3 regions of the Marinobacter sp. BSs20148 genome follow, and region 1 is predicted to be linked to each of the others. Evidence: predicted binding sites of a transcription regulator. Region 1 holds the regulator's gene; each other region holds the start of a gene.

Region 1 (10,373 bases):
ATCTTTTTCCGCAGCTGAAACAGCGCACCGCGCCGCAGCTTGGGTATGTTGTGGCCGTCAACCAAAACCGAGCCAGACTCCGGCTTCAGCTGTCCGCCAATTAGACGCAACAATGTTGTTTTCCCAGTGCCACTAGGGCCCATGATCGCAGTGATCTTGCCACGAGGAATTTGCAAACTGAGGCCATCAAAAACACGCCGCCCAGAGCGCGAGAAAACCACGTTTTCCAAGGAAATATAAGCAGCTTCTGCCATAACCTACCCCTTAAAAGAGCCGCTACATTATGCCAAGACGCACTCAAGCTCAATCCGCTATGGCTAAAATTTCACCTTGCGAACTGGCCGCAGCCGTGTTTTAACCCATTCAGAGACAGCCCACGGCTGTCCAATGTTATACTCTGTTTCACGACAGCCCAAGCGGCGCTTCATGACAGCCCAAGTGGCGAAATCTCGGCCATCAGCCGAATTAGACTTAAAGAGCAGGAACAGGATGACAGACCCAGTGCCAAAGGATTTTCGAGAATCCGCGCTCAACACCATCCGCATCGAGCGCGATGCCATTACCAGCCTTGAGCAGCGTATTGGCGAATCATTCACACGTGCCTGCCAGGCAATTATGGCTTGCCGCGGCCGTGTCGTGGTGACCGGTATGGGCAAATCTGGCCATATCGGCAACAAAATTGCCGCCACTCTGGCCAGCACCGGCACACCGGCTTTTTTTGTTCATCCTGGTGAAGCCAGCCACGGTGATCTAGGCATGATTACCAGCCAGGACGTGGTAATCGCCATCTCCAACAGCGGCAATACCAACGAAGTGGTCACCCTGCTGCCAATGTTGAAACGCATGGGCACGCCGCTGATCAGCATGACTGGTGACCCGCAGTCGATTCTGGCACAGGAAGCATTGGCCAATCTGGACGTTAGCGTACTTAAAGAAGCCTGCCCACTAGGCCTGGCACCCACATCAAGTACCACCGCCACATTGGTAATGGGCGATGCCCTGGCCGTTGCCCTGTTGGAAGCGCGGGGTTTTAGCGCCGAGGACTTTGCGTTTTCGCACCCTGGGGGACGCCTGGGCCGCCGTCTGCTGCTGCGAGTACTAGACATCATGCACAGTGGCGATAGCGTTCCGGTAGTCAGTGAAGGTACGACCCTCAGCGGTGCGCTACTGGAAATTTCCCGCAAGGGCCTGGGTATGACCACTGTGGTGGACAGTAACGGCCTCCTGATAGGCGTATTCACTGACGGTGACCTGCGCCGCAGCCTGGATAAAAATGTAGACGTACACACCACCGCCATAGAACAGCTGATGACCCATAATGGCAAAACCATTCGCGCCGACCAACTGGCAGTAGAAGCTCTGAATATTATGGAAGAAATGAAGATCAGCGCCCTGCCAGTGGTCGGTGAGCACGGTGAGCTGGTGGGGGCCTTGAATATGCATGATCTGCTGCGTGCGGGAGTCATTTAATGGACACACTTGTAAAAGATACCCCTAATTTCCGGCCGCAATGGCCGGCCAGCGTGCTTGCCAAAGCAGCCAACATTCGCCTGATTGCACTAGATGTGGATGGCATCATGAGCGATGGCAAAATTTACTTCAGTGCCAGCGGTGACGAGCTAAAAGCCTTCAACATTCTCGACGGGCTCGGACTCAAGCAGCTGATGGCCGCAGGCATTGCGGTCGCAGTCATTACCGGAAGGCGTTCACCACTGACCGAAAAACGCATGACTGACCTGGGTATCCCGCACCTGTTGCAAGGCCGCAAGGACAAACGCACCGCACTGCTGGAGATTGTCGATCTGCTGGGCATCCCGGCCAGTGATATTGCGTATATGGGCGACGATTTGCCGGATTTGCCAGCGCTTCGCTACGCTGGCCTCGGCATTACCGTGCCCAACGGCTATTGGCTGCTTCAGGAGCACGCCGATTATTGCACCCGAAGCCGCGGCGGTGATGGCGCGGTGCGCGAGGCCTGCGATCTGATTCTCGCGTCCCAGGGCAAGCTCGACACGGCCCTTGCACCCTATCTTGAAGCCTATATTGAGCCCGTCCGCGACGCGGGAAGCGCACCATGACTTTAGGTAAAGGCGGCGGCCTGCTTGCTGCGCTGTTGCCGGAACAACGCCCCAGGTGGCAAACGATGGCCCTTCTGGCCACGTTCATTGCCACCGCTGCCCTGCTGTGGCACAGCGACAACGAAGTGCCAACGCCAACACAAGACAGCGAACTGCGCGGTGACCGCGAGCCCGACAGCTTTGTGGTGGACGCCCTGTACACTTCTTACGACGAACAAGGCACCGTCAAAATCCAGTTTGTCAGCCCTCGCATTGAGCAGTTTGAGGCCAACGGATACGCCATCATGGCCGAACCGCAGGCCACAATCCAAGGCCAGCCCGGTTCAGAACCCTGGCAGCTTACGGCCAAACACGGCAAACTGCGCGACGGCAACAGCCAGCTGGAGCTTGAGGGTGATGTGCGCGTTGTCCGACAGATTGGTGAGCGCAGCGCCACCTTGAGCACGACCAGATTGACGCTGGATAACCGCACGAATATGGCGTACACCGATGCCCCCGTCGAAATCGTTGACGCCACCGGCACCACCCACGCCACGGGCATGAAAGCCTGGCTCAATGAACGTATTCTGGAACTTGATTCCCAGGTGGAAGGACGCTATGAAACTGGCAACTGAACGTAACGCATCCTTTTGGCGCCGAGCACCAGGCTTGGGTATGAGGCTGGGCATTAGCGTCGGGCTGGCGGCCTTACTCGTTAGCACGCCAGGCTTGGCCTTTGATCTTGATTCCAACATCCCCATCAACGTGGCCGCCAATTCAGCAAGGCTTGACGATGCCAAAGGCGTTGCAACCTACACCGGCGATGTTGAACTGGTGCAAGGCGATACCAAGCTGTTTGCTCAAGAGGTGGTGCTCTACCGCGACATAAATGGGCTTAACCGCATTGAAGCCACCGGCACCCCGGCCCATTACGTTCAGCCCACGGCCAACGGAAAAGGGGAAACCGACGCAAAAGCCCTTACCATAACCTGGTCTGCTGCCGAGAAGCAGCTGACCTTTGAACGCGACGCAGTGATCAGGCAAACTGGCAATATTTTTCGCGGTGAACTGATTCTTTACGATACCGTGAACCGCGTCGTCACTGCCCAAGGCAGCATCGAAGCAGGCTCCGGGTCAGGCCGGGTAGAAATGACAATCCAGCCGCGCAGCACGCAGGAGTCCGATGGCCGTTCTCAGAGCCAGTAATCTGGCAAAAAGCTACAAACAGAAAAAAGTGGTGATTGACGTTTCGCTGGAAATTCGCAGCGGCGAAATCGTCGGACTGCTAGGCCCTAATGGTGCCGGCAAAACCACCTGCTTTTACATGATTGTGGGGCTGGTGCAGGCCGACCACGGCCGCATTACGATCGATAACCAGGACATCACCCCGCTGCCGATGCACGGCCGTGCCCGCAAAGGCATTGGCTATCTGCCCCAGGAAGCCTCGGTGTTCCGCAAACTTAGCGTGCGCGACAATATCATGGCCATTCTGGAAACCCGCAAAGGTATGAAACGGGCGGAACGCGACGCGAAGTTAGAGGAATTGCTAGCCGAGTTTCACATCAATCACATCCGCGACAGTATGGGTATGGCACTGTCTGGGGGCGAGCGTCGCCGGGTAGAAATTGCTCGCGCTCTGGCTATGGAGCCCGCTTTTATTCTGTTGGACGAACCCTTCGCCGGGGTCGACCCAATCTCGGTTAGCGACATCAAGCAAATCATTCGCCACCTGCGCGACAAAGGCATAGGCGTATTGATCACCGACCACAACGTGCGCGATACGCTGGACATCTGCGAAAACGCCTACATTGTATCCGGCGGCCATATTATTGCTTCCGGCAGCTCCGCTGAAATTTTTGCCAATCAACAAGTCAAAGAGGTCTACCTAGGCAACGAATTCCGGTTGTAATGAACCTTAGAAGTGGGTTTGCGATGACATCGCCACAGGTGAATCGGTTGATTCCCCGGCGAACTCTAGTAGACTCGGCAGAGAACTTGCTTGTGAACGCAAACCCCGGTTAGCCAACCTTTTTTAGTGGCTGCCACGCGCCAACCGATCGAGTAATGGATTTCCAAGAATGGTAATGAAAGCTTCTTTGCAGCTCAAGCTGGGCCAGAGCCTGACCATGACGCCCCAGCTCCAGCAGGCGATTCGCCTGTTACAGCTTTCTACCCTCGACTTGCAACAAGAAATCCAGCAGGCGCTGGAATCCAACCCCATGTTGGAAGCACCGGAAGACGACGATCACGGCGACGAGGAATCCACGCACGCGGACACGAACAACGATCAAAACACGGACTCCAGTGCAGACGATCGTGGGATAGATAGTGGGATAAATAGCGGGGTGGACGGCACCGCTGAAAGCGCAGCAGAGACATCTTCAGACACCAGCAAAGACTGGGACGAAAACGAAAACGGTCCCGACTGGGCCAGCGAAAATGAAATACCCGATACCTTGCCAGACGACCTGCCGGTAGATACGGCCTGGGACGACGTGTACCAATCTGCGCCGGCGCCGGCCAGCAGTAATGGCGACGATAACGACTACGATTTTGAAACCCGCAACTCGCCCACTGAAACCCTGCGCGATCACCTGGAGTGGCAGCTAAACCTGACCACCATGACGGAACGCGACCGCGCCGTTGCTCACGCCCTGATGGACGCTGTTGACGAACGCGGCTACCTGACCAGCTCGCTGGCCGAGATTTATACCGGCCTGCAGGACGAGCATGACGACGACCCTCTGGAACTGGATGAACTGGAAGCGGTACTACGACGCCTGCAGTTTTTTGACCCACCCGGTGTGTTTGGTCGCGACTTGCAGGAATGCCTTCTAATCCAGCTGAACCAGATGCCACCAGACACCCCTTGGGTTTCTCAGGCGCGCATGGTCATCACCCACTACATCAGCCTGCTGGGCAACCGTGACTACGCCCAACTGCTGCGCCGTAGCCGCCTCAAAGAAGACCAGCTAAAACAGGTACTGGCGCTGATTACCAGCCTGAACCCGCGCCCCGGCAATGTGATTGACCAAACCGAACCGGACTACGTAATTCCAGACGTGATTGTGTACAAGCGCAACGAGCGCTGGCGGGTAGAGTTGAACCCAGAAATTGCACCGCGCATTCGTGTCAATGCCAGCTATGCTTCATTGATAAAGCGTGCCGATAGCAGCGCTGACAACACCTACATGCGGGATCAGTTACAAGAGGCTAAATGGTTCATCAAAAGTCTGCAAAGCCGCAACGAAACGCTGCTAAAAGTGGCTACCCGTATTGTGGAATACCAACAGGGTTTTCTAGACCAGGGGGAAGAAGCTATGAAGCCGCTGATCCTTTCGGAAATCGCCCAAGCCGTAGAAATGCATGAATCTACCATCTCCCGGGTAACCACCCAGAAGTTCATGCACACACCTCGCGGCATTTTTGAGCTCAAATATTTTTTCTCAAGCCATGTCAGTACCGATGCTGGCGGAGAATGTTCTTCAACCGCCATCCGCGCCATGATAAAAAAACTGATAGCCGTCGAAACCTCCAAAAAACCGTTGAGCGACAGCAAGATTGCCGCCATGCTTGGGGAACAGGGAATCCAAGTGGCGCGGCGTACCGTGGCCAAATACCGGGAGGCACTGCAAATACCTCCATCGAACGAAAGAAAGCGACTGGTGTAGCAACACCGACCTAACAACACCCATGCGATAGCAGGAGAAGCCTATGCAACTCAATATTTCTGGCCATCATGTCGAACTGACCGAAGCACTCAAAGAGTACGTGAACGAAAAGTTCCAGCGCCTGGAGCGCCACTTCGACCAGATAAGTAACACCAATGTGACTCTACAGGTGGAAAAATTGCGCCAGATAGCCGAAGCTACCGTAAATATTAGTGGTGGCGAATTGCACGCTAAGGCAGAAAGCGAAGACATGTACGCAGCTATTGACGCTCTGGTGGACAAACTGGACCGCCAGATTCTCAAGCACAAAGAAAAGCAAGTATCCCGGATGCACGGTAACTAACACCGGATACAACGCGTAAACGCTTCACGCGCTGCGGCATGGCACCATGCCGCAGCCTTTTTTTTAATGGAAGTACCGTCGACCCATGAGCGAGACATCCCTGACAATAGAAACCATCCTTGCCCCGGAACTGACACTTTGCAACGTGCCAGCGTCCAGCAAGAAAAGGGTTCTTGAGTTTATTGCAGAGCAGATTCACCTGCATAACGCCACCTTGGGCGACACTCAGATATTCAGCAATCTGATTGCCCGCGAGCGCCTGGGGTCCACCGGGATCGGCCAGGGCATCGCCATTCCTCACTGCCGCCTGGAAGGCCTGGAGCACGTTATTGGCCTGCTCGTCACCCTTAGCGAGAGCGTGGACTTCGATGCAATTGACAACCAGCCGGTAGATTTGGTGTTTGCTCTGGTTGTACCAAAAGAAGCCACCAGCGAGCATCTTGAGCTGCTTAGTCAGCTTGCAGAAAAATTCAACGATCGGGCTTTTTGTGACCGCCTGCGCCAGTCGGAAGATGCCATTACCCTATTTCAGCGCATGACCTCCGGACGCTAGTCTGTCTTGGCCTGATCCACTTCGACCGTTCGCAATCAAAGGGTTATTGACGATGAAACTGATTATTGTTAGCGGCCGTTCCGGATCGGGTAAAAGTACCGCCTTGCACGTTCTTGAAGATCTGGGTTTTTACTGCATCGACAACCTACCCATTGGCCTGCTGTTCCCGCTGACCAGAGAAGCGGCCGCACAAGAGCCCGCCGGCCGCCTGCACAAAATGGCGGTGAGCATAGACGCGCGCAACCTGTCCGGTGAGCTGGCCAATTTCGAAGATATTCACCGACGCCTGAAGGACACAGGCATCAGTGCTGAAATCATATTTTTAGACGCCGACGAGCAATCTCTACTGCAACGCTTTCATGCTACCCGACGCAAGCACCCACTGAGCGACGATCACACGTCATTGCGCGAAGCCATCAGCTCGGAAAAAAAACTGCTGGAACCCTTGTCGAATCTGGCTGACCTTTACATCAACACCACTGGCATGGGCATGTACGATTTGCGGGACATGGTCAAACAGCGGGTGGTCGGCCGCAAAGACCAAGAACTGGCGCTGCTGTTCCAGTCATTCGGTTTCAAGCACGGCGTACCGGTTGATTCAGACTACGTATTTGACGTGCGTTGCCTGCCCAATCCCCACTGGGACACCTCTCTGCGCAAGTTTACCGGCATGGACCAACCGGTGATCAAGTTTTTGGAAAACGAACCCATGAGCGCAAAAATGGTGCAGGAAATCATCGCTTTTCTGACCTCGTGGCTACCGGCATTTGCCGACAGCAACCGCAGCTACATGACTATTTCCATTGGCTGCACCGGCGGCCAGCATCGCTCGGTTTACGTCTGCGAGCAAATGGGCGCCCACTTCCGCCAGCACAGCAATAACGTGCAAGTACGTCACTCCGAACTACTGCACCTGAAAACCGTACAGGACGCCTGATTCAACCATGATCCGCCGCCAGCTGTTTATCATCAACAAACTGGGTCTGCACGCCCGCGCAACGGCCAAACTGGTGGCCACAGCGTCTGCCCACCAAAGCAAGGTCAGAATCGCTGGAAAAGGCCGTGAAGTGGATGCAAAAAACATCATGCAGGTAATGATGCTGGCCGCCAGCCAGGGCACGGAAGTTGAACTGATTGCCGACGGTGAAGACGAGCAACAGGCCATTATCGCGCTGACAGAACTGATCAATGATTACTTTGGCGAGGGCGAGTAGTCGCTCACGCAGCGCCTGCAAGTCCGCTATAATACAGCCGTTTTCTGACCGCGGATAAGCCATGACCGATATTCTGGAAAAAAGCCAGGCACGCCAGCGACTTCGCTCATTAGGCGAAGCGCTGGACAGTGGCGCCCTGAAACAAGTCGCACGCATCCTCAATGGCGGCCTCAGCCCCAGTGATATCGCCCACCTGCTGGAATCATCGCCCCCGCGGCAACGGTCGCTGCTGTGGAATCTGGTCGACAAACAACTTGAAGGCGAAGTCCTTCAGTATCTAAACGAAGACATTCGGGGCGATTTCCTAAGCAAATTCAGCGCTCAGGAGCTGGCTGATCTGATTGAAGACTTTGAGTCGGACGATCTGGCCGACTTGCTTCAACAGCTCCCCGACACGGTGATTCAGGAAGTTCTGAACACCATGGACGAACAAGACCGCCAGCGTGTGGAGGAGGTACTGTCGTACCCCGAAGACACCGCCGGCGGTTTAATGAACACCGACACCATTACGGTGCGCCCGGACATCAGCATTGACGTGGTGCTGCGTTATCTGCGCCGCCACCGCACCCTGCCACCCATGACCGACAGCCTGATTGTGGTCAGCCGTCGCGATGAATTTATCGGCATGCTCCCGGTTACTTCCTTGCTAGTATCGAACCCTGCCGCCACCGTGCGTGAAGTGATGGACACCGATATTGAGCCCATCCCTGTGACTTTGTCAGATACCAAGGTTGCCATCCTGTTTGAGCGCTATGACCTGATCTCGGCGCCGGTGGTCGCCGAAAATGGCAAACTGCTGGGCCGCATCACCATCGATGACGTGGTCGATGTTATCCGCGAGGATGCTGATCACTCGCTGATGCGGATGGCGGGTTTGGATGACGATGAAGATACCTTTGCGCCGGTATGGAAAACCTCGCGCAGGCGCGCGGTTTGGCTGGGCATTAATTTAATGACCGCGTTTATCGCCTCTGGCGTGATCGGTCTGTTTGAAGAGACCATCACCAAGGTTGTGGCACTGGCGGTGCTGATGCCCATTGTGGCCAGTATGGGCGGCATTGCCGGCAGCCAGACCCTGACACTGGTCATCCGCGGTATGGCCGTTGGTCAGATCAGCAGCGCCAATGTAGGCTGGTTGTTAAACCGCGAGTTTCTGGTGAGTGTAATGAACGGCGTGCTCTGGGCGTTGGTGGTGGCCGGCGCGGCGACCCTGTGGTTCGGGGACATTATGCTGGGCGCTATTATTGCCGCAGCTCTGGTGATAAACCTTGTCGCTGCAGCCCTGGTGGGCACCGTGTTACCGTTGTTTCTGAAGTCGCGTAATATTGACCCTGCACTGGCCGGCGGTGTGATCCTAACCACCGTCACCGACGTTGTCGGGTTTGTGTCCTTTCTGGGCCTGGCGACTCTTTTTTATGCCTGAGCTTTTTACATCTCGATGCTCTTTACATCTAACTAAATTTTTACATCTGAATAGCTTTTTACACCTAAGTAACCGGTAATCTAATGATTGATCATAACGAAGAAGAGTTTGAATACGACGGCCCCAGCAAGTCCCAGCTCAAGCGCGAGATGCACGCGCTGCAAAGCATGGGCAAGCAAATGCTGGAGCTAAACCATGAGCAGCTCGATAGCCTGCAAATCAGCGACACGCTGCGCCGCGCCATCGACGAATCGGTCCGCATTCGCCAAAACGAAGCCAAGCGCCGGCACCTGCAATACATTGGCAAGATCATCCGTCAGGAGCCTGACCCCGAAGCACTGCAGGCCGCTATCACCGCGTTCTCCGCGGGCAGTGTAGAGCACACACGCCGCCATCACCTGGCTGAACGCTGGCGCGACCGTATCATCACCGAGGGCGATAGCATTATTGGCGAGTTTTTGAGCCACTGCCCGGATTCGGATATCCAGCATTTGCGCAATTTGGCACGAAATGCCCGCAATGAAGTGCAGAAGCCGCAAAGCGCCAGCCACGGCCGAAAACTGTTCCGCTACCTGCGCGAGTGCATTGACGCCAACGAGCAAATGTAAGCCGTTACGCAAGCGGTTCCAACCGCTTGCGTAACGGCCGTTACAGGCGGCGATGACTCCATACCGGCATTTGCTGGCGCAGCTGATCCAGCCAGTGTTTGTCCAAAGCTGCGGTCACCATCCCGGGGCCGTCCTCGTTGACCTCAGCCAGTACACTGCCCCAGGGGTCGCAAATCAGACTGTGGCCGTAGGTGCGGCGCTGACTGCTGTTGTGCCCGCCTTGCCCGGCCGCCACTACGTATAGCTGATTTTCAATGGCACGCGCCCTAATCAGCGCGTGCCAGTGGGCATTTCCGGTTTTCCAGGTAAAGGCGCTGGGCAGGCATACCCAGTCAGCGCCTTTATCACGCAGCGCGCGGAACAGCTCCGGAAAGCGAAGGTCATAACAAACCGCCAGTCCCAGGCGCCCGGCTGGCGTGTCCACGGTGACCACCTGGTCCCCCGCTTCGAAGGTATCCGACTCGCGGTATTGGCCGTGAGCATCGTCCACCTGGGCATCAAACA
Region 2 (10,373 bases), 1.1 Mb from region 1:
GCTTCAACAACCCGACGGGCGGTAGTGAAGTCTGCGCGCAACAGATTAAACGTGACGGTATCGCCATTGTTGAATGGCGAAGCCACTTCGCGCTCGACAGTAGCGCCGTTGGGGATTCGCCCTGCGCTGGGAATGTTAACGGTAATACGCGAGCCGTCCAGCCCTTCAGCGCCAAAGCCACTGACAGTCAGGCTACCTTGTGCAAGCGCATACACGTTGCCATCAGCGCCTTTCAGCGTGGTCATCAGCAGGACACCGCCGCGCAAGCTTTTGGCGTTGCCGATAGACGACACGGTAATGTCGATTTGCTGACCGGGCTTGGCAAACGGTGGAATGGTAGCGTTCACCGTCACCGCAGCGACGTTCGCCAGTTTTGGATCAACGCCTTCCGGCAAAGTGACGCCAAACTGGTTCATCATGTTGCGGAAGGTCTGGTTGGTAAATGGCGCTTTGTCGCCGGTGCCGGCCAAGCCAACCACCAAGCCATAACCCACCAGCTGGTTGTCACGCACGCCTTTGATGCGGGCCAAGTCCTTAAGCCTGTCAGCCATCACCGGCGAAGCCACCATTAGCGCCATTAATACTATTGCCAAACATTTGCGCACATTCGTTTTACACAGAATCACTTTGGAAAGGTTCACAGAGGCCACCATTCGCTGTTGAAGAAACGCCCCATCCAGCCCATCTGGTTGGCTTGGTCAAAATCACCGGTGCCACCGTAAGCAATGCGGGCATCGGCAATGCGATTAGACGCCAGAGTATTGTCCGGCTTGATATCCTGAGGCCGCACCAATCCTGTCAGGCGAATGTATTCTTCGCCATTGGTCAGCGACAGCCACTTCTCGCCACGAATGCGCAACACGCCATTAGGCAATACTTCGGTGACCGTTACGGTGATGCTGCCGGCCAGGCTGTTGCTTTGATCCGCCTCTGCGGCACCCTGAAAATCTCGCTGTTGCTCGATAGCCGTTGCCAGCCCCAGCTTGTTTCTACCAAATATGTTGGGCTCGGTCAGGCTGATGTCACTGTCTTTCGAGATACTGGTTTCCGCGTTTTTACTGGCGCGGGTAGACTCGTTCAAGGTCACCGTAAGCACATCGCCCACGTTGAGCGCCACTGTGTCACCGTAAAAATTGTAATTGCGGCTAATCTGGTAAATAGAACCGGTTTCGAGATCGCGCTGCATCATCGCCTGAGCACGCACCGGAGCGTATTCCGGGTCATCTGGCATGGCACGGGGCCGGCTCATCGCAGCGCAACCCTGAAGCACCGCCAGCACCAGAACCAACGCAACGCTGGCGCTGCGGCGGAACTGTAAAAAAACGGCGTTAGCTGTCATAGCGAAACCTCTGACCGGAAAGCACCGGCATTAACCAATATTGTTGGTGATGAACTGCAGCATCTGGTCAACAGTCGACACGACTTTCGAGTTCATTTCATAGGCGCGCTGGGTGGTAATCATATTCACCAGCTCTTCCACAACTTCCACGTTAGAAGACTCAATAGAGCCCTGCTCCAGTGAACCCAGCCCGGCCAGGCCGGGTTCACCTTCGGCCGGGTCGCCACTGGCGTTGGTCTGCTTGAACAGGTTATTACCAATCGCCTGTAGACCCTGCGGGTTAATAAAGTCCACCAGGGTTATCTGGCCAAGGTTGATGGGAGCGGCCTGATCATCGGTGACAGCGGTTACAGTGCCATCGCGACCGATGGTCACGTTCGTGGCGTTTGCTGGAATGTTGATGTTGGGCTGCAACGCGTTGCCATCGGGGTTTACAACATCACCATCGGAATTCAGCTGAAACTGACCGTCGCGGGTATAGGCGGTTTGGCCATCTGGCAATTGCACCTGCAAGAAGCCGCGACCGTTAACCGCCATATCCAGGGGCTGCTCGGTTATCTGCAAGTTGCCTTGGGTAAACTGTTTGGCGGTACCCACAACCCGCACACCGGTACCCAACTGCAACCCGGAGGGCAGTTCGGTATTCTGCGTGTTCAAACCACCGGGTTGGCGTTTCACCTGATACAGCAGATCCTGAAACACCGCGCGGTCGCGTTTGAAACCGGTGGTGTTCACGTTCGCCAGGTTGTTAGAGATAGTGGACATGTTAGTGTCCTGCGCGCTTAACCCGGTTTTACTGACCCATAATGCTGGATGCATTTTTATCGCTCCCTACCGTCAGGCGGTTGTTGATGGCGGCGAAATCTTGCCGCTTTCCCGCCCGCCGGCGTGTTGTTTCAAGTTTTGATACCCGTGCTATTAAAGGTTCTGCAATAGCCGTGCCGCTGCTTCAGAATTTTCCTTCGCGGTGCTCATTACTTTCACCTGCATTTCGTATTGCCGCGAAAGCTGCAGATTGGAAATCATTTCGGCCACCGCGTTTACGTTAGAGCTTTCCAGAAAGCCACCGGAAACCCGAGCGTTGGCATCAGCCGGTTCACTGCCACCAAGCGCCTGATCGGCCTTGCGACGTATGAAGCCATCGGGGCCTTTTTCCAGTGCCTGTGTCGGCGGTGTTACCAGCTTAAGCCGATCCACCTCCACCAACTGATCGGGAGGCCCGCCCACCGGAACAATAGACACCGTGCCATCGGCACCAATCTCAACGTTATCAAAAGGCGGCAAAGCCACCGGACCACCATTGCCCAGCACCATTTCACCGTTAGCCAATCGCAGCAGGCCATTTACATCTATCTGCAAAGACCCACTGCGAGTGAACACTTCTTCACCCAGGTTGTTTTGCACCGCCAGCCAGCTGTCGCCTTCAATCGCCACATCCAGTTTTCGCCCGGTTTCCATCAGTGCGCCCGAAGACAAATCGGTACCCGGGCGCTCAGTCATGGCGTAGGCGCGTGTAGGGAAATGCCCGCCATACACCGGCATGCTGCGGGCCTGGGCGAAGTCTTTTTTGAAACCGGTGGTGGTCACGTTAGCCAAGTTGTTAGCGTGGGCGCGCTGGGCCAGCATGTTCTGCTTGGCACCGGACATTCCGATATAAAGGGCTTTGTCCATGGGGAAGGCTCCTGCCGGATATTTGACTGTTACCATTATTTAAGCAGAAGTCGTGCCAGTTTGAGTGGCAACGAAATAAGAAAATTTCAGGATTAAGCAAAACCGGGCCTTATCTGGCCCGGTTTTGCTAAAAGCACCCTGGCGGGCGCTTGATTGCTTACCTCAGATTGATGATGGTCTGGGTGACCGCATCCGAGGTTTCAATGGTTTTGGCATTTGCCTGATAATTACGCTGGGCAATAATCAGGTTCACCAGTTCCGCAGACAGGTCTACGTTGGACTCTTCAACTGAGCTAGACTGAATCGCCCCCAACGTGCCGCTGTCGGGCCTGCCAATAACCGCCTGGCCAGATTCGAAGGTTTCCACCCAGCTGGTATCACCGGAAGGTGATAGGCCGTTGGCATTCGAAAAGCTGGCCAACGCTACCTGCCCCAGGGATTTCGACTGGCCATTGGTGTAACGGGCAAAAATGACGCCTTGCTGCGAAACGTCCAGCCCCGACAGCCGGCCAGTGGTATAGCCATCTTGGCGTTGATCATTGACACCGAAGTTGTTGCCATATTGAGTGGCGCTACCCAAATTCAGGTCAAACGTGGCGCCGACCCCAGATGCCGCTCCATTCGCGTTTAAATCCCTATCTTTCGGCACCCAGTTATCGATTGAAATTACGCCATTTGCATTGCTATTAGCAGTGGCCAGATTTCCATTTTGGTCAAACACCAATTCATACGGCACGTAGTTAGGCGGTGTCGTTGTAGACCCAGCTGCACCACCCACTGCTTCGCCATCTATCTGCAGGTGTAACAACCAATTGCTCTGCGAACCCCCTGCTGAAGCTTGTTTAGTATAAAACTGCGTGACCTCGTGGGGATTTCCCAAGCTGTCGAAGATGTTGGTTGCTGTAACGTGATTGTAAGTCGTCGGATCTAACGGGTCGAAAGGATTAGGCGGCGTTGCCGTGAGCACTTGCTCCCGCGCATCCAGATTGAGGTCGGTACGCAGGTTGGTGGTGCGCTGCGGCGCCAGGTTACCGCTCGCTATTTGCAAATCGTCACGAATGCCCGATAAGTTACCGGCGGCGTCTGCAACAAAGCCTTGCACCCGCATATTCTGATTGTTCACCACAAAACCGTCTTTGTCGGTACCGAACTGGCCAGCGCGGGAATATCGCAACTCGCCGCCATTGTTCAATACAAAAAAGCCGTCGCCGTCGATAGCAAGGTCTAGTCCGCTATCCGTAAAGCTGATGTTACCCTGGCCAAACGACTGTTTAACGCTTTGCACACTAACCCCGTCGCCAACCGGAGCGCTGCCAGAGCTTAGAAAGCCGTTGGCGTATAAGTCTCCAAACTGCACGCGGCTGCCTTTGAAGCCCACTGTACTGGCGTTTGCAATGTTATTGCCGGTTACGTCCAAGTCTACCGCCGCCGCCCTGAGGCCGCTTAATCCTGTGTTAAATGCCATGATTCACCCCTGCTGACGCCGGTATTAATTAATTTGTTGAACTTGCGACAGGTCAATCGAACCCATGCCCGCAAGATTCAGAGAAATAGAGCCGCCTTTACCCAAAGACACGCTGTCGACGTTTGCGCTCATCATGGTACCCAGCTGCTGCGAACCACCGGGATAGGACCCGGAAGCCACTGTATAATAAGATCCTTGCGGCACAGCACTGCCGTTGCCGTCTTTACCGTCCCACGTGAACTTGGCAGAACCTGCGGGCTTGCCGCCCAATTCCATCTGCCGCACCAACTCACCCGAACCGTTCAATATCGACACCTGTACGCCACCGGTTGAGGCAGGCACATCGACGGTTCCGTTAACCTCGCCGCTGGCACCAAGCATCGCCAAATCCGACGCCACCAACACGGTTTTACCAACCATGGCGGAGGCCTGCAGGGCCTGGGTAGAGCGGAATTCACCGACCACGCTGTCCACGTTGCCAGACAACTTCTGCATTTCTTCCAGCGAACTGAATTGCGCCAACTGGGAAATAAATTCGCCGTTATCTTGCGGATCCAGCGGGTTCTGATTCTTCAACTGGGCCAGCATCAGCTCCATGAATTCATTTTTTCCCAGCTCGCCTTTGCCGCTTGCCGACTGCTGTTTCAGCTGGTATTGGCTTAGGACATCTGTTGCCTGGCTTGCGTTTACTGCACTCATGATTGATTACCGCCTGTTAGTTCTGGCCCAGGGTTAAAATGCGCTGCATCATCGACTTGGCAGTGTTCATGATGTCTACATTCATCTGGAAGCTGCGCGAAGAGGACATCATATCGGCCATTTCTTCTGCCACATTCACATTGGGGTAGTACACATAGCCGTCTTCACTAGCAGCAGGGTGGTTGGGCTCATAGCGCATCTGCAGTTCGGCATCGCTTTCGACTATGCCTTCCACCCGAACTCCGGCACCACCTTCTGCCCCGGAGCCGAACGCCGGCTGGTTGCCGTTTAACAGCGACTGCTGGACCGCCGCAAACACTGGCTTACGGGCGCGGTAGGTTTCACCGGTGCTGGAACTGGCGGTTTCGGCGTTGGCAATGTTAGACGCTGTGGTGTTTAGTCGCAGCGATTGCGCAGTCATACCGGAACCGGCGATGTCGAAAATGTTACCCAATGACATAAAAATCTCCTGTGTTCACTGTATTGCCTGCGGCTTACTGGCCTGTCAGCGCTTTGCTAATCCCGCTGAATTTGCTGCTAAGAAACTGGAAGCTGGCCTGGTAGTCCATGGCGTTGCGCATAAAGCGGCTCTGTTCTTGCTGAGCGTCTACCGTATTGCCGTCTACCGAAGGCTGATGCGGTGTGCGATACAACAAATCATTGTCGCTTGCAGAGCCGGGCGCACCGCCACCTTCGTTCATATGGCCACTGTTGGTGGTGTTCATGTCGAAGCCGCTGGCGCTGCTCTGCGCTCGCTTCATGATCGCCTGGAAGTCGATATCACGGGCCTTGAAGCCCGGGGTGTCGGCGTTGGCGAGATTATTGGCCAGAATTTCTGCGCGCTGAACGCGTGCCTGAAGGGCGTATTGGTGAATACCCAGTGCACTGTCAAAATTGATTGCCATACTGCCTCCGTAATTCTGTGCCGGCGGTTAACGAAAGATTGCCGGTTTCAGGTGTATGAAGAGTTAAAAGCAAGTGCAATGCCAGAATGGTGAAAACTGTGTAAATTTTTGCCTTAACAGGATTGCAGCGTTGTTTTCAGGCTTTAAAAGGCTAAAAACCTCTCAATAATGTCGGTATTGAGCCGCTCGAACAATGCCACACCCAAGCCACTGCAAAAAAACGGCAAGCAACTGCCCTCAAGGCACTCGCCACTCACAACGTTTTTGCCGCCCGGATGTGAGCAGTTAGCGCAACGGCAGCGTAAAGTGTGTAGACGCCACTTTCGTCGACCACTTTTAGCTGACCATTTTCCGCCAACCATCTTGGAGCAAACCCGTGGCCAAAATCTGCATCTTCCCTATTCCCGGGTGCGTCACCTTCCCCGGCACTGTGTTCCCGCTGCACGTGTTTGAGCCGCGCTACCGCGCGATGATTCAACACTGCCTGGAAACCGAAACCCTACTGGCAATCTGTCACACCGAAAAACAGTTGAGCCCGGGCAAGCAAGCAGAGTCTCTGGAGCAGGCGCTAAGCTCTAATCAGGCCACGTATCGGCCCTACGACGTATTTAGCGCAGGCCGCTGCGAGCTTCTGGAAACCATGGAAGACGGTCGCCTGCTGCTGAACGTGCACATACTGCAGCGCTACCGGCTCGACAAGCAGCTCCAGCAGTTGCCCTACCAGATCTATGAATGCACGGAGCTTAGCGACCAACCGCTAAGCGACACTGAAACCCACGATTGCGCCGAATTGCGGGATAAAATTCTGCACCGACTGGTCGCTCTGGGCCACGGCGACCCGACGATTCGGAAATCGGTAAAACAACTGGCGGAATCAGAAGAATGGCAGAAAAAAACCGACGGTCAGTTCAGCCTGGCGCTGTTTGGCGTAGTGCACTTTGAGCCTGAGCTCATGCAGAAAATTTTGGAAATGGAGTCAGCGCCCCAGCGTCTGGCCTACACGCTGGAGCTACTGAACGACCTCTGAAGGGTACGTTGACGAGTGCGCTAAGAAGTAGTTCTAAAGAATACCCTAAAGAGCACATAAGCGCTGGCTACTGCGGCCAGCGCGACACAAACACCGTCGGTTCAAGACGCGGCACCGCAGGCTTGGCAGAAACAACGCTGCCGGTGTAAATAAAGCCAATCACCGATTCCTGCTCGCTCAAACCCAACGCCTCTGTGACCGCCGGATTATAAGCCGGAGACCCGGTTCGCCACATAACACCAAAGCCCGCATCCTGAAGCGCCAACTCAAGCAAGGTGGTGCTCGCGGCAGCGGACAAAACTTGCTCGCGGGCCGGAATTTTCGGGTGTTCAACCGGTGACGCAATCGCAATAATCACCATGGGTGCCCGAAGCGGCGCTTTGCGAAGCTTTGACAGGATTTTTTCATCGGCTTCCGGACCGTAGGTGTCTGCAAACAAATCGCCCAAACGCTCAAGGCCTTCTCCTTCCACCACCAAGTAACGCCAGGGCCGTAAAAGACCATGATCTGGCGCTCGCGCCGCGCAAGCAAAAGCCCGCGCCAGAACGCCCGGCCCCGGTGCCGGTGCTTGCAGGCGCGGCTCGGAACTTCGGGCAAGAATAAAATCGCTGATAGCGGTCATAAAGTCCTGTCAAGTGTTAGAGTAAAGCCTTGTTATAGCACTCAATGGTAACAATCAAACATGACTGTCAGGCTGAGTGCCCTCATGTAAAACCAACAATTAAAAGCGACATGGAGGCTACTGTGAGCACACCAAAAATCTTTCATAGCTTTGCTGAATTCTATCCCTTTTACTTAAATGAGCACCGTAACCGAACCTGTAGGCGATTGCACTTTATTGGCAGCTCACTGGTGCTTGCCGTCATAGTCTGGGTGGCTGTGTCTGGCAACCTGCTTTGGCTGCTGGCGCTTCCAGTGATTGGATATGGCTTCGCCTGGGTAGGCCATTTTGGCTATGAGAAAAATCGCCCTGCTACATTCCGCCACCCCCTATACAGCTTGATGGGCGACTGGGTTATGTTCAAAGACATGCTGACAGGAAGGATTCGATTCTGAAATGATCAAATCATCTGCCAACATTCGCGATACCGGAACAATTCCCGCTAACGCCATTGACTCTGCTGAAGGAACACCGTCAACGACCGTGCCTATCATGCCAGACTATCTTGGCCGTACGCTGGGTTACGCCGCCATGGCCGTCATTATGGTCGCCGGTATTGCCGAAGGGGTCCACTCAGTGTGGCTCTTTGGTATGGCGGGATTTGCAATGGTATGGCCCCATCTGGCCCAACTGTTTTCACTGGATGCGCGCAGACGCAACTCATCCTCCATTCGACAGCAATTGTTGCTAATAGATTCTGCCATTTCCGGGGCGTTTATCGGAAGCCTGGGGCTGATCAGCATTTCCGCCGCGACCATTGCCTTAATGGTGATGGTCACCTGCTTTGTGGTAGGTGGTTTAAAACAGTGGGCCTGGGGCAGTCTGATACTTTCTGCGTCGGCGCTGGTCGTGTTCTTTCTATTCAACCCTGGCTATGCCATCACCCTGCCTGCCCTTACAGATTTGCTGGCGGTGATCGTAGCCGGTGTCTACATTTGCGCAACCGCTCTGTTTTCCCACCAGCAAGCCAAAGCCCTACGCCACGCAACCTTATTGATTCAAGCCCAGCGCGAGCAGTCCATCGCACTGTCGCAAAAATTGTCGAAGTACATGTCACCGCAAGTATGGAAAACCATTTTTACCGGCCAGCGGGATGCACGCTTGGAAACCCAGCGCAAAAAGCTGGCGGTTTTTTTCTCAGATATTCAGGGCTTTACCGACCTATCGGAAGAAATGGAACCGGAAGCCTTGACCGATGTGTTGAACCACTACCTCAATGAAATGTCGCAAATTGCCCTCAACCACGGCGGCACCATCGACAAGTTTGTGGGCGACTCCATCATGATCTTTTTCGGCGACCCCACCAGCCGTGGTCAACGAGAAGATACGCTGGCCTGCGTGTCTATGGCCATCGACATGCGCAAACACATGAAAATACTGCGCCAGAAATGGCGCAGCCAAGGTATCAAGACACCGCTACAGATTCGTATGGGCATCAGCACTGGCTATACCACCGTTGGCAACTTTGGCGCCGAAAATCGCATGGATTACACCATCATTGGCAAGGAAGTGAACCTCGCCAGCCGGATGGAGCATCTGGCACAGCCCGGTGAAATTCTGGTCACCCATGAAGCCTTTTCGCTGATTAAAGACAGCATTATGTGCCGCGATAAGGGCGAGGTAACGGTTAAGGGCTTCAGCAGGCCTATTGCGGTGTATCAGGTAATCGATTACCGCTGCGACCTGGGCCGCAACCGCAGCTTTCTGGAACACGAACACAGCGGCTTTACACTGTATTTGGATTCGAAAAAAGTGAACGAAAACGACCGGGTTGCCATACTGCAGGCGCTAGACGAAGCCTCTAGCCGTTTGCGCCATCAGCGGGACTAACCAGCGCAAACGCGACTCATAAAAAACTACTGCCGTATCAGGCGGGGGCCGGAATTGGCATCAGCACGAGTGCTGCGCCACGGATTAATATCCAGGCCGCCGCGGCGGGTATAGCGGGCGGTTACCGTCAACGCTTGCGGCTTACAATGGCGCATCAGATCCGTGAATAGAGTCTCTACACAGTGCTCGTGAAAATCCTGCTTCTGGCGAAAGCTTACGATATAACGCAACAGGCCAACCCGGTCCAGTTTCGGGCCGGTATAGTCAATTAATACCGAACCCCAATCTGGCTGCCCGGTTACCGGGCAATTGCTCTTCAACAGGTGTGAACACAGCTTTTCGCTAACGATCTTTGTACCGGTTATCAGGGACTCCGGCGCATAGCTGTAAACCACATCCGTCAAAGGTTCGTTATCAATCAGCTGATATTCATGTGGCCGTCCCTGGGCCAGAGCGCCTTCATCAACGCTGTGCAGGGTCACCCGAACCGCGGCGCCAGAGGCTGACGACAAATCTGCAACGATCACCTCGCAAACCCGCTCAGCACTGGCGTATACGGTCTGGTTCAGTGAATTCAGATACAGCTTCAGCGATTTAGACTCAACCAGCTGCGGCGATTCTGCAGCAAACTCGATTTCCGCCCAGGCCACCACCGGCACTCCGCCAGAGCGCAGCCAAGACACCTCCCAAGCCTGCCATAAGTCCCCGCCAAACCAGGGCCAGCGACCGTCTTCCAGGCCGATACGCTGGCGGTTGTGCAGCCGCGGAATCGGAAA
Region 3 (10,373 bases), 1.9 Mb from region 1:
AGTCTTTTGGAATCGCGGCCATATTCAACGCAATAAACGGCTGCCCGGTGCGCGGGCTGTGATTGTGCAGGGCTTGTGCCACCAGCTCTTTGCCGGTGCCGCTTTCGCCGTTAATCAGCACGGTAATATTAGAGTGCGACAGCCGGCCTATGGCGCGAAACACCTCTTGCATGGCCGGCGCTTCGCCAATAATTTCGGCGCTGTCTGCGGCCTTGTCATGAACGCTGTCGGTTTTTGCGCGACGTTCGCGGCTGTGGCCGGCGGCGCGCCGAACCAGAGCCACGGCGTCGTCCAGGTCAAACGGTTTTGGCAGGTAATCAAACGCGCCGGTCTGGTAGCTGCTTACGGCGCTTTCCAGGTCAGAATGGGCGGTCATGATAATCACCGGAAGGCCGGGATGGCTCTCGGTAATGCGCGCCAACAGGCTCAAGCCGTCTATGCCCGGCATGCGAATGTCGCTGATGATGACGTCGGGCTGCTCGTGCTCGAGCTGGCGCATGATGTTGTCACCGTTGTCGAAGCTGCGGGTGCGCAGCCCGGCCTGGGTCAGCGCTCGGTCCAGTACCCAGCGGATGCTGCGATCGTCATCAATAATCCAGGCCACTGTAGACGTACTCATGTGCACTCCTCGACGGGCAGATAAATAACAAAGTTGGTGTGTCCGGGTTCGCTGTTACATTCCACCAGTCCATGGTGGCGGCCAATAATGCTCTGGGTAATAGCCAGCCCCAGGCCATTACCGCTGGCGCGCCCGCTGATCATCGGATAAAAAATATTCTGTTGCAGCTGTGGGCTGATGCCCGGGCCGTTGTCTATGACGTCTATCCGGCAGACTAAACGGTGACGGACCGGGCCTATGGTGAACTGGCGCAGGGTACGGGTGCGGAAGGTTATGGTGGCCGGCTCGCTGGTGTTGCTCGAAGAGTTGTCACGGTTGTGATGGCTATTACGGCTGTCAAAGTTGCCGGGGCCGTCAGGGCTTTCCAGGCAAGCTTCCATCGCGTTGCGGGCAATGTTCAAAAATGCCTGAATCAGCTGTTCGCGGTCAGCACAGAACTCCGGCAGGCTGGGGTCGAAATCCCGTTTGAATGTCAGTTTGCCGTGGCTTTCGGCTTCTACTAGCGCGCGCACCCGCTCCAGAACCTCGTGGATGTTGGTGCGAATGAGCCTGGGCGCTTTGTTGGGTCCCAGCATGCGGTCAACCAGGCTACGTAGCCTATCGGCTTCGTCGATGATCACCTGGGTGTATTCGCGCAGTTCGGCGCTCTGCAACTCGCGGTCTAGCAATTGCGCGGCGCCGCGTATACCGCCCAGAGGATTTTTGATTTCGTGCGCCATACCGCGCACCAGCACCCGATTGGTTTCCTGCTGCGACAGGATGTCTTCTTCACGATTAATGCGCAGTAACTGGTCGCGGCGCCAGATTTCCAGCAGCAAATCACCTTCCGGGTTAATCGGCGTTACCGTGTAATCCACGATCATGCGCGCACCGTTCATCAACATGTACTCAGCTTCATGCTGGCTGAAAGACCGCCCGTGGTCGGCTGCTGCTTTCAGCCGGCGTTCGGTATCGCCGGCAACCAGCACAATACCGCTGAAAGCCATGCCATGGCTGCGAGTTGCGCTTACTGCCAGCAAATTTTCGGCAGCTGGGTTCATATAGTGAATTAGCAGATTACGGTCCATCACCAACAGAGCGGTGCTCAGACTGTCAACAATGTGTGGGTAACCGGTCACCGAGTTTGAAGCGTTAGCCATAACAAGCGGGTTCGCTGTATTTGAGTGGGTCTGGTTTTGGCAGACGGCCTTGGTCTAAGATAAGCAAGAACCGGGCCAGGCCAAGAGCCATCAGCGCTAATCACATCCGGGCGAACGCTCAGTTTAGGCGGGAAGGGCGGTGGATGGTGAAGGTAATACCAGTGCCCGAACCAACCTGAACACCACGGCGGTTCACGATGTTGACTCCGGCTTGATGGGTGCCACGGTCAATCGTCTGCACCAAAATAGTGCCTGAGGTGCTTTGGCCAACGGGCTGGCCGTCCAGAGTTACTTCGTACTTGTGCCCATCGCGCAGTTGCGGGCTGCTGACTACGCTGAATTCTACGTCGCCATTGCCGCTGTGGAACGCCTCGTTATTGCGCGGATAAACAATCCTCACCAGCTCATAAAGGGAGCTTGGCGGCTGTTCCTGCTGCTGCGGCTGATCAAACTGTTCTAAATCCTGCATTTTCGGCAGCGTAATGGTGGTTACCGGTCTTACCTGTATGGCTTCGGCACCAGAGGAGGGCTCATCAGAAAAAGTCACATTGCCTTGGGCGTCTACCTGGCGATACACCTCGGCCTGTGCCGCTCCGTTGATCAGTAACAGGGTTGCAGCAGCAATCACAATAACCGGTTTCATACGCTTTCCTCGGAACTGTATATATGCTCGATTATCAGCGCCCGAGCGTTTTATTTCAACGCCGCTGGATGGTCATGCAGGCATAAAAAAACCACAGACACAAAAAAACCAGAGAAGCTGATGGGCAGCCGCTCCGGTCTTTTGTGCCATCGCCCGGGCGTTGAGTTACCCCGAGTGCTGGCGATGTATCACCTGTGTGGTGTCACCTGTTTAGCAAGAATAGTAGAGTTCGAACTCAACCGGGTGAGTGGTCATGTTCATGCGCTCTACGTCAGCGCGCTTAAGGTCAATATAAGCGCGAATCATGTCTTCGGTAAACACGCCGCCACGGGTCAAAAACTCGTGATCGGCTTCCAGGCACTGCAGCGCTTCTTGCAGGGTCTCGGCCACTTTCGGGATGTCCAGTGCTTCTTCTTTTGGCAAATCGTAAAGATCTTTGTCCATGGCATCGCCAGGATGAATCTTGTTCTGGATACCGTCCAGGCCAGCCATCATCAGTGCTGAAAATGCCAGGTAAGGGTTCGCTGCCGGGTCTGGGAAGCGAACTTCAACGCGGCGTGCCTTCGGGCTGTTAACGTAGGGAATACGGATAGAAGCTGAGCGGTTGCGGGCAGAATAGGCCAGCATAACCGGGGCTTCATAGTGCGGTACCAAACGCTTGTAGCTGTTGGTGGCGGGGTTGGTGAAAGCATTTATCGCTTTGGCGTGCTTGATAATACCGCCAATATAGAACAATGCCATTTCGCTCAGACCCGCATAGCTGTCGCCGGCAAACAGGTTTTTGCCATCTTTGCTCATCGACATGTGTACGTGCATGCCCGAGCCGTTATCACCTACCACAGGCTTAGGCATAAACGTCGCGGTTTTTCCGTAGGCGTGGGCTACGTTGTGCACGCAATATTTCAGAATTTGAACTTCATCGGCTTTGCGGGTCAAGGTAGCAGCGCCAACGCCAATTTCGCACTGGCCAGCAGTGCCAACTTCATGGTGATGCACTTCAATTTCCAGGCCCATAGAGGCCATGGCGCCGCACATGGCACCACGCAGGTCGTGCAGGCTGTCGACCGGAGGCACCGGGAAGTAGCCACCTTTCACGCGCGGGCGATGGCCAGTGTTATTGCCATCAAAATCTTTGCCGGACGACCAGGCAGCCTCTTCAGAATGAATCTCGTACATCGAGCCCTGCATGTCGGTTTTCCACTTCACCGAATCAAACACAAAGAACTCGGGCTCGGGGCCAAACAAAGCGCTGTCGGCGATGCCTGTAGACTTCAGGTATTCTTCGGTGCGGCGCGCTACTGAGCGAGGGTCGCGCTCGTAGCCTTGCATCGTGGTGGGTTCCACAATGTCGCAGCTGATGTTAATGGTAGATTCTTCGGTAAAGGGATCAGCTACTGCGCTGGTGTCATCCGGCATCAGAATCATGTCCGATTCATTAATGGTTTTCCAGCCAGAAATCGAAGAACCATCGAACATTTTGCCGTCGATGAAAAAGTCTTCAGAGGCTTCGGTGGCCGGTATGGTTACGTGATGTTCTTTGCCATGGGGATCGGTAAAACGTAAGTCAATCCATTTCGCATCGTGCTGGGTGATCAAATCAATGGTTTTGGACATCTGCATGCTCCGTTGGGGGGTTGTGGAAGCCCATCTGTTCCAGGATTTGCGCAGCTTAGCAAATGCCTGTGTGGGTTACCTTCCTTTTAACCGGTTTTAGTCGCCTTGTCACGAGTGTAGTTTCGGCCTTTACACAATGCTAAGCAAACAGCTTGCCAGTTTCAATGTGGCCAAGCCTGTGGGTCTGAACTCTACAAAATTGCGGGTTAGCGCGCGGGGTGTAAGCGCTGACTAAGGTCTACAAATGGCCACCTTTGCACCAGATTTGTGCAGCTTTCGGTTTTTCGCCTGATAATGGTGCGCAAATTGTTTAAGAAATAAACATTCACGCGCATATTATCGAAACCGACTTTTCGCTATAATGCGCGACCCTCATTGCTCTGGCGATTACTTTGTGCCGGAGCCTGGCCACGCCCAGTGCCAGCGAATGGGTTCATTTTATAGATTTGAGACGGTCCAGCCTTCTTAAAGCCCTCTCAGGTCATTGTAAGCACGCCGCAGGACTAAAGTTGTGATTGAGAACCTTCGTAATATCGCCATTATTGCCCACGTTGACCATGGTAAAACCACGCTGGTCGACAAACTGCTGCGCCTCTCTGGCACCCTTGACCGTAAAGAGCTCGAAAGCGAGCGCGTCATGGATTCCAATGATCAGGAAAAAGAACGTGGCATCACCATTTTGGCCAAAAACACCGCGCTGAAATGGAACGGCTACGACATCAACATCGTAGACACGCCGGGGCACGCCGATTTTGGCGGTGAAGTGGAGCGCGTAATGAGCATGGTGGATTGTGTGCTGCTGGTGGTTGATTCCATCGACGGCCCGATGCCACAAACTCGCTTTGTAACCCAGAAAGCCTTTGCTGCAGGTTTGCGTCCGATTGTCATCGTTAACAAAATTGACCGCCCGGGCGCCCGCCCAGACTGGGTTGTAGAGCAGGTATTTGACCTGTTTGACAGCCTGGGTGCTACCGACGAACAGCTGGACTTCCCAATTGTTTACGCCAGTGCGCTTAACGGCATTTCCGGTTTGGAGCATGAAAATCTGGTCGACAACATGGATCCGGTATTCCAGGCCATCGTTGACCACGTGCCGGCACCTAATGTTGATCGGGAAGGCCCCTTCCAGATGCAGATCTCGCAGCTGGACTACAGCAGCTTTCTGGGCGTTATCGGTATTGGTCGTATTGCCCGCGGCAAGATAAAAACCAACACACAGGTGATTGCCGTCGGCGCCGACGGCAAAAAACGCCAGGGCCGTATTTTGAAAATTATGGGCCACTCCGGCCTGCATCGGGTTGAAGTGGACGAAGCCCAGGCCGGCGATATTATTTGTATCAGCGGTTTGGACCAGATTCACATCTCCGACACTCTGTGCGACCTCAATAATGTAGAGGCTTTGCCGCCGCTGACGGTTGACGAGCCCACCGTATCCATGACGTTCCAGGTCAACGATTCGCCCTTCTGCGGTAGAGAAGGCAAGTTCGTGACCAGCCGTAACATCAAAGACCGCCTTGAAAAAGAGCTGCTGCACAACGTAGCCCTGCGGGTTGAAGACGGCGACACCATGGACAAGTTCAAGGTGTCTGGCCGTGGCGAGCTGCACCTGTCGGTGTTGATTGAAAACATGCGTCGTGAAAACTTCGAGCTGGCCGTAGGTCGCCCGGAAGTGGTCATCAAGGTTGTGGATGGCGTAAAGCAAGAGCCCTATGAAAATGTCATCGTTGACATTGAAGAGCAACACCAGGGCCCTTTGATGGAGCAGTTTGGATTGCGCAGGGGCGAGCTCACCAACATGGTTCCCGATGGTAAAGGCCGCATGCGCCTGGAATACACCATTCCGGCCCGTGGTTTGATTGGCTTCCGGAACTCGTTCCTGACGATGACATCCGGCACCGGTATCCTGACCTCAACCTTCAGCCATTACGGCCCGATCAAGGCCGGTGATGTCACCAGTCGCCAGAACGGCGTGTTGGTTTCCATGGCCACAGGCACAGCGCTGACGTACTCGCTGGAAACCCTGCAAAGCCGCGGCAAGCTGTTCCTTGACCCAGGTCAGGCTGTTTACGAAGGCCAGTTGTGTGGTATTCACAGCCGCGACAACGATCTGGTGATCAACCCGACCAAGGGTAAGAAGCTGGATAACATGCGCGCGTCTGGCAAAGACGAAGTGATTCCTTTGGTCCCGCCCATCAAGCACACCCTGGAGCAGGCGCTGGAGTTTATTGACGACGACGAGCTGGTGGAAGTAACGCCCAAGTCGATCCGTTTGCGCAAGAAGCACCTGACTGAAAACGATCGTAAGCGCGCCGGCAAGAAGTAACGCTGGCAGCGTAGTAAAAAACCGGTCGCTGGAAACAGCGGCCGGTTTTTTTGTGCGCCGTTCATCAATCGCGCCCCCGCTTCGCGGTAACTTCGCTACACTACCGCAATCATTCCTATAACTGCGGAGCTGCCATGCGCACCTTGTTTCCCGATATAAAGCCTTACGCCACACACCGGCTGGTGGTTGAAGAGCCCCATCAACTTTACGTTGAAGAAAGTGGTAATCCTGAGGGTATACCGGTGTTGTTTATACACGGCGGCCCCGGTGCAGGTTGCGAGGATTACCACCGGCGTTTTTTTGATGCCGAACGGTTTCGCATTATTCTGATGGACCAGCGCGGCGCAGGGCGCTCAACGCCGCTGGCGGAGCTTGCAAACAACAGTACCGACCGTTTGATAGCGGATATAGAAACCCTGCGTGAGTTTTTGGGTATTGACCAGTGGCTGCTGTTCGGTGGCAGCTGGGGCTCCACCTTAAGTCTGGTGTACGCGCAGGCCCATCCGCAGCGGGTAACGGGCATGGTGTTGCGGGGCATTTTTCTGTGCCGCCCTGAGGATATTCACTGGTTTTACCAGAACGGCGCCAGCCGGGTATTCCCTGACTACTGGGAAGATTACCTGGCGCAGATTCCAGAACACGAGCGTGGCGATATGGTGCCGGCCTACTACAAACGCCTGACCAGTCGCAATGAGCTGGAGCAGATTCAGGCGGCAAAGGCCTGGTCTATTTGGGAAGGGCGCTGCGCCACCTTGCACCCCAATCCAGACGTGGTCGAACACTTTGGTCACCCCCGCGTGGCGATCGCCTTGGCGCGCATCGAATGTCACTACTTTATGAATCAGTCGTTTCTTGAACCCGATCAAATCGTGCGCGATGCCCACAAACTGGCCAACATCCCTGCGGTCATTGTTCACGGCCGTTACGACATGGTGTGCCCACTGGACAACGCGCTGGCTCTTAGCCGCGCCTGGCCACAAGCGGATTTGCAGATTATTCGCGATGCCGGCCATAGCGCGTCAGAACCCGCCATTGTCGACGCCCTGATGCGTGCAGTGGAAAATGTAGCCGCAAAAGTCGAGCGGGCGAGCTAACAAAAAATCCGACGAGAAAGATGACAACGTCAGGTGCCGGTCCCCGTAGGGTTGCCATCCTGAGCCAGCATGGATAAACTCTTGCCGGTTCGTAATAAACTGTCGACTCCCACCTACGGGGATTTCGAATGAAAGCACTGCTCCAGCGTGTGACAGAAGCCAAGGTCACCGTCAACGGCAATACCATCGCGAGTATTGGCCGCGGTGTTTTATTGTTGCTGGGAATCGAGCAGTCTGACACGCCCCAGCAAGCAAAAGACTTGTGCCAACGAACCATCAATTACCGCATTTTCCCTGATCAGCAAGGCCGCATGAATCTGAGTCTGAAAAGTCTCGGCGGCGGTCTGCTGGTTGTTCCCCAATTTACGTTGGCCGCCGACACCAGCACTGGCGCGCGCGCCAGCTTCTCCAGGGCAGCTGCACCGGACACCGCCCATGAGCTTTACTGCCAGTTTGTGGTAGAAGCTTTCAGTGCTCTGGGCAAAGACAAAGTGGAACAGGGTAAATTTGGCGCGGATATGCAGGTGGGGCTTATAAACGATGGCCCTGTCACATTTTTACTGCAGTCGAAGGCTGCATGAATGGCCGAAAAATTGTAAAGATGGATTTTCTGATTATTAAATATACAAAGAAATCGCTAAAAAAGCCGATAAATACACATTAAGAATTTGCAAAAGTTCTGTTGGTGTATTAAAAAGGTCAGGTAATGCGATGCATGAAATATGCTTGCTAACCCATTGAGAGTCAAACCAGACAATAAGAAATGAGTAGAGAGTTACAACGTCAGTCAGAGTGTGTCACGAAAGTGACATAGAGTTTATGGATGATTTAGCTCACTCAAACTGATAAGCGGTACCTAAATCGGGATTCATCTCGACGTTAAAACCTGAATAAAACCCTAAAAGGAAGACGTAAAAATGAAAAAAACACTGATTGCATCAGCTATCGCTGCCATTTCCTTCTCAGGCACTGCGCTGGCAATGGAAAGCGCTTCTGAGCTGGCTGCAAGGATGGATTCCATGCCGTCTGTATACGGCAACATTCAGTATGCTATTACCAACACAAGCATCGATAACGCCGGCTCCGAAATTGACCAATTCGACAACGGCACAACACTGGGTGTCAAACACGAACACTTGATCGCTCCTGGCCTGACCGGTTTTTTCAAGCTTGAGCTGGAAGGCATCAATGCTGATGATAAGGCCAACAGTAAAGGTATCGATAAGCTGGATGAAGCCTACATCGGTGTGAAAAGCGACAGCTTTGGTCAACTATGGGTAGGCACGGACGATTCCACCTACGAGCGCGCCATTGTAAAAATTGCTAACTTCCACGAAATCGGAACCGGCCTTGACGGCAGCTACTCAACTGGTGAAGGTGACCAGATTCAGTACTCGTCGCCATCTTTTGGCGGTCTGACACTGGGCGCTTCGCTACAAATTAATGGTGATAGCACAGTTGGCGGAAAATCCTATCCGTACCAGTTGGCTGCGATCTATACGGTAGACGCCTTAGAGCTGGCATTTGCTATGGACTCTAACGATGGGTCTACTGGGTATTCAGAGAGTGTTCTTGAAACTAATAAAAATAACGAAAATACCTACGGCTTACGCGCCACCTACAGCATGGGTGACCTGAGCGTTACTGGTGAGTATCAAACCCGTAAAGACGTATCCAATGAATTCGGAGTTATTGGTGTTTACGCACTGGGCGCTAACCAGTTCTCTTTGGCCTACCAGGTTGTTGAAGATGACACTGTTGGCACGAAAAACGGTGACCAAGAAGACGTAATTGCCCTGCAAGCGCTGCATAACCTTTCCGACAACATGTACGTTTACACGGAAGCTTTCTTCTACTCAAACGACGCAGATTATGACGGCGCAGTTGCTGGTTCCGACCAGAAGCAAGTTGCTGCTGTTGGCGCTGTTTACTACTTCTAATTCAGCTAAGTTAATTAGCTAATTTGGTAGTATTGAAAACCGGTGATCTTTGGATCATCGGTTTTTTTTTGCATTTGCGTGAAGTTTGATCAGCAAGCCGGTAACGTATACGGCAACGTTGGAGGTGGTATGCGCTTTATTTCCTGTTGCTCCATGGCCTTGATTTTGGTCGTTTTTTCGTCGATGTGTAACGCTCAAACCAATTCAGAGCCGGCGCTTCAGGCGTTCAATGCGCAATACGCAGAGTTGCTGGATCGTCACACGACCGTGGGTGAAAAGGTCTTTATGCAGGCGCGGATGGTCGATTATTCGGCGTTGTCCGGTGATCCGGCGTGGGCAGCGTTGGTTCAGGCCCTAGCCAAGTTCCCGGTTGCAGGCTTGCACTCGCAAGATCAAAAAAAGGCCTTTTACCTCAACGCCTACAATATTCTTTCAATGAACATGGTTCAGCAGCATTGGCCATTACAGACGTTGCGGTCGTTAGGTTCTATGTTGAATCCGGTCTGGGCCCACGATGCCGGTGTCGTGGGTGGCGAAACTGTCACACTGCGAGCTTTGGAAAACGATGTTTTGAGGGCGATGGGCGACCCCCGGGTGCATATGGCGATTAATTGCGCCTCTATGAGCTGCCCGGATCTGCGCCATGAACCTTATGTCTCCAGTCGTCTTGACAAGCAACTGGATGACCAAAGCGTTCAGTTTTTGAAACAAGAGAACAAAGGTATTATTTTTAATAAGAAAGATGACGTACTTCATCTGTCCAGTATTTTCGATTGGTTTGAAAGCGATTTTGAACCCTACGGCGGTGTCGAAGCGTTTGTTCGTCATTATCGGCCAGAGCTCGCTAAGGACCTGACACTTGTGCCCGACATTCCTTATGACTGGCGTGTCAACGGAACGCTGAACGGGCGCAACCTCAGCCGTTTGCGGGCTGACATGTAATCAGGGCCCAATGACAAGTACCTGCCTCAGTTTTGGCATGCATTCACCGAATGGGACAA

The links. Region 1 encodes sigma-54, which starts transcription at its own class of promoters, with help from an activator protein. Its sites were predicted from a motif close to ANTGGCATNNANNTTGCTNT; they were not measured.
Region 2: MRBBS_RS07980 (flagellar basal body rod protein FlgF) is a predicted target of sigma-54. The motif match lies at 3,051-3,070, and genes of this name have one in related genera.
Region 3: glnA (glutamate--ammonia ligase) is a predicted target of sigma-54. The motif match lies at 4,156-4,175, and genes of this name have one in related genera.

The regions. Positions count from the first base shown of each region.
Region 1 covers NC_018268.1:2,853,629-2,864,001, forward strand. Annotated here, with positions in the region: gene MRBBS_RS12935 (ABC transporter ATP-binding protein) at 1-254, opposite strand, end outside; gene MRBBS_RS12940 (KpsF/GutQ family sugar-phosphate isomerase) at 490-1,470, shown strand; gene MRBBS_RS12945 (KdsC family phosphatase) at 1,470-2,078, shown strand; gene lptC (LPS export ABC transporter periplasmic protein LptC) at 2,075-2,692, shown strand; gene lptA (lipopolysaccharide transport periplasmic protein LptA) at 2,676-3,263, shown strand; gene lptB (LPS export ABC transporter ATP-binding protein) at 3,241-3,966, shown strand; gene MRBBS_RS12965 (RNA polymerase factor sigma-54) at 4,136-5,728, shown strand; gene hpf (ribosome hibernation promoting factor) at 5,772-6,071, shown strand; gene ptsN (PTS IIA-like nitrogen regulatory protein PtsN) at 6,157-6,624, shown strand; gene rapZ (RNase adapter RapZ) at 6,677-7,561, shown strand; gene MRBBS_RS12985 (HPr family phosphocarrier protein) at 7,569-7,838, shown strand; gene mgtE (magnesium transporter) at 7,900-9,261, shown strand; gene yjgA (ribosome biogenesis factor YjgA) at 9,345-9,869, shown strand; gene MRBBS_RS13000 (carbon-nitrogen hydrolase family protein) at 9,910-10,373, opposite strand, start outside.
Region 2 covers NC_018268.1:1,754,211-1,764,583, reverse strand. Annotated here, with positions in the region: gene MRBBS_RS07995 (flagellar basal body P-ring protein FlgI) at 1-653, opposite strand, end outside; gene flgH (flagellar basal body L-ring protein FlgH) at 638-1,339, opposite strand; gene flgG (flagellar basal-body rod protein FlgG) at 1,370-2,158, opposite strand; gene MRBBS_RS07980 (flagellar basal body rod protein FlgF) at 2,258-3,010, opposite strand; gene flgE (flagellar hook protein FlgE) at 3,168-4,475, opposite strand; gene MRBBS_RS07970 (flagellar hook assembly protein FlgD) at 4,500-5,174, opposite strand; gene flgC (flagellar basal body rod protein FlgC) at 5,191-5,634, opposite strand; gene flgB (flagellar basal body rod protein FlgB) at 5,669-6,079, opposite strand; gene MRBBS_RS07955 (LON peptidase substrate-binding domain-containing protein) at 6,456-7,106, shown strand; gene MRBBS_RS07950 (nitroreductase) at 7,174-7,728, opposite strand; gene MRBBS_RS07945 (Mpo1-like protein) at 7,839-8,162, shown strand; gene MRBBS_RS07940 (adenylate/guanylate cyclase domain-containing protein) at 8,164-9,597, shown strand; gene queF (NADPH-dependent 7-cyano-7-deazaguanine reductase QueF) at 9,624-10,373, opposite strand, start outside.
Region 3 covers NC_018268.1:664,783-675,155, forward strand. Annotated here, with positions in the region: gene ntrC (nitrogen regulation protein NR(I)) at 1-619, opposite strand, end outside; gene glnL (nitrogen regulation protein NR(II)) at 616-1,758, opposite strand; gene MRBBS_RS03025 (DUF4124 domain-containing protein) at 1,877-2,401, opposite strand; gene glnA (glutamate--ammonia ligase) at 2,612-4,015, opposite strand; gene typA (translational GTPase TypA) at 4,527-6,338, shown strand; gene pip (prolyl aminopeptidase) at 6,473-7,432, shown strand; gene dtd (D-aminoacyl-tRNA deacylase) at 7,561-8,013, shown strand; gene MRBBS_RS03050 (porin) at 8,350-9,372, shown strand; gene MRBBS_RS03055 (DUF547 domain-containing protein) at 9,502-10,314, shown strand.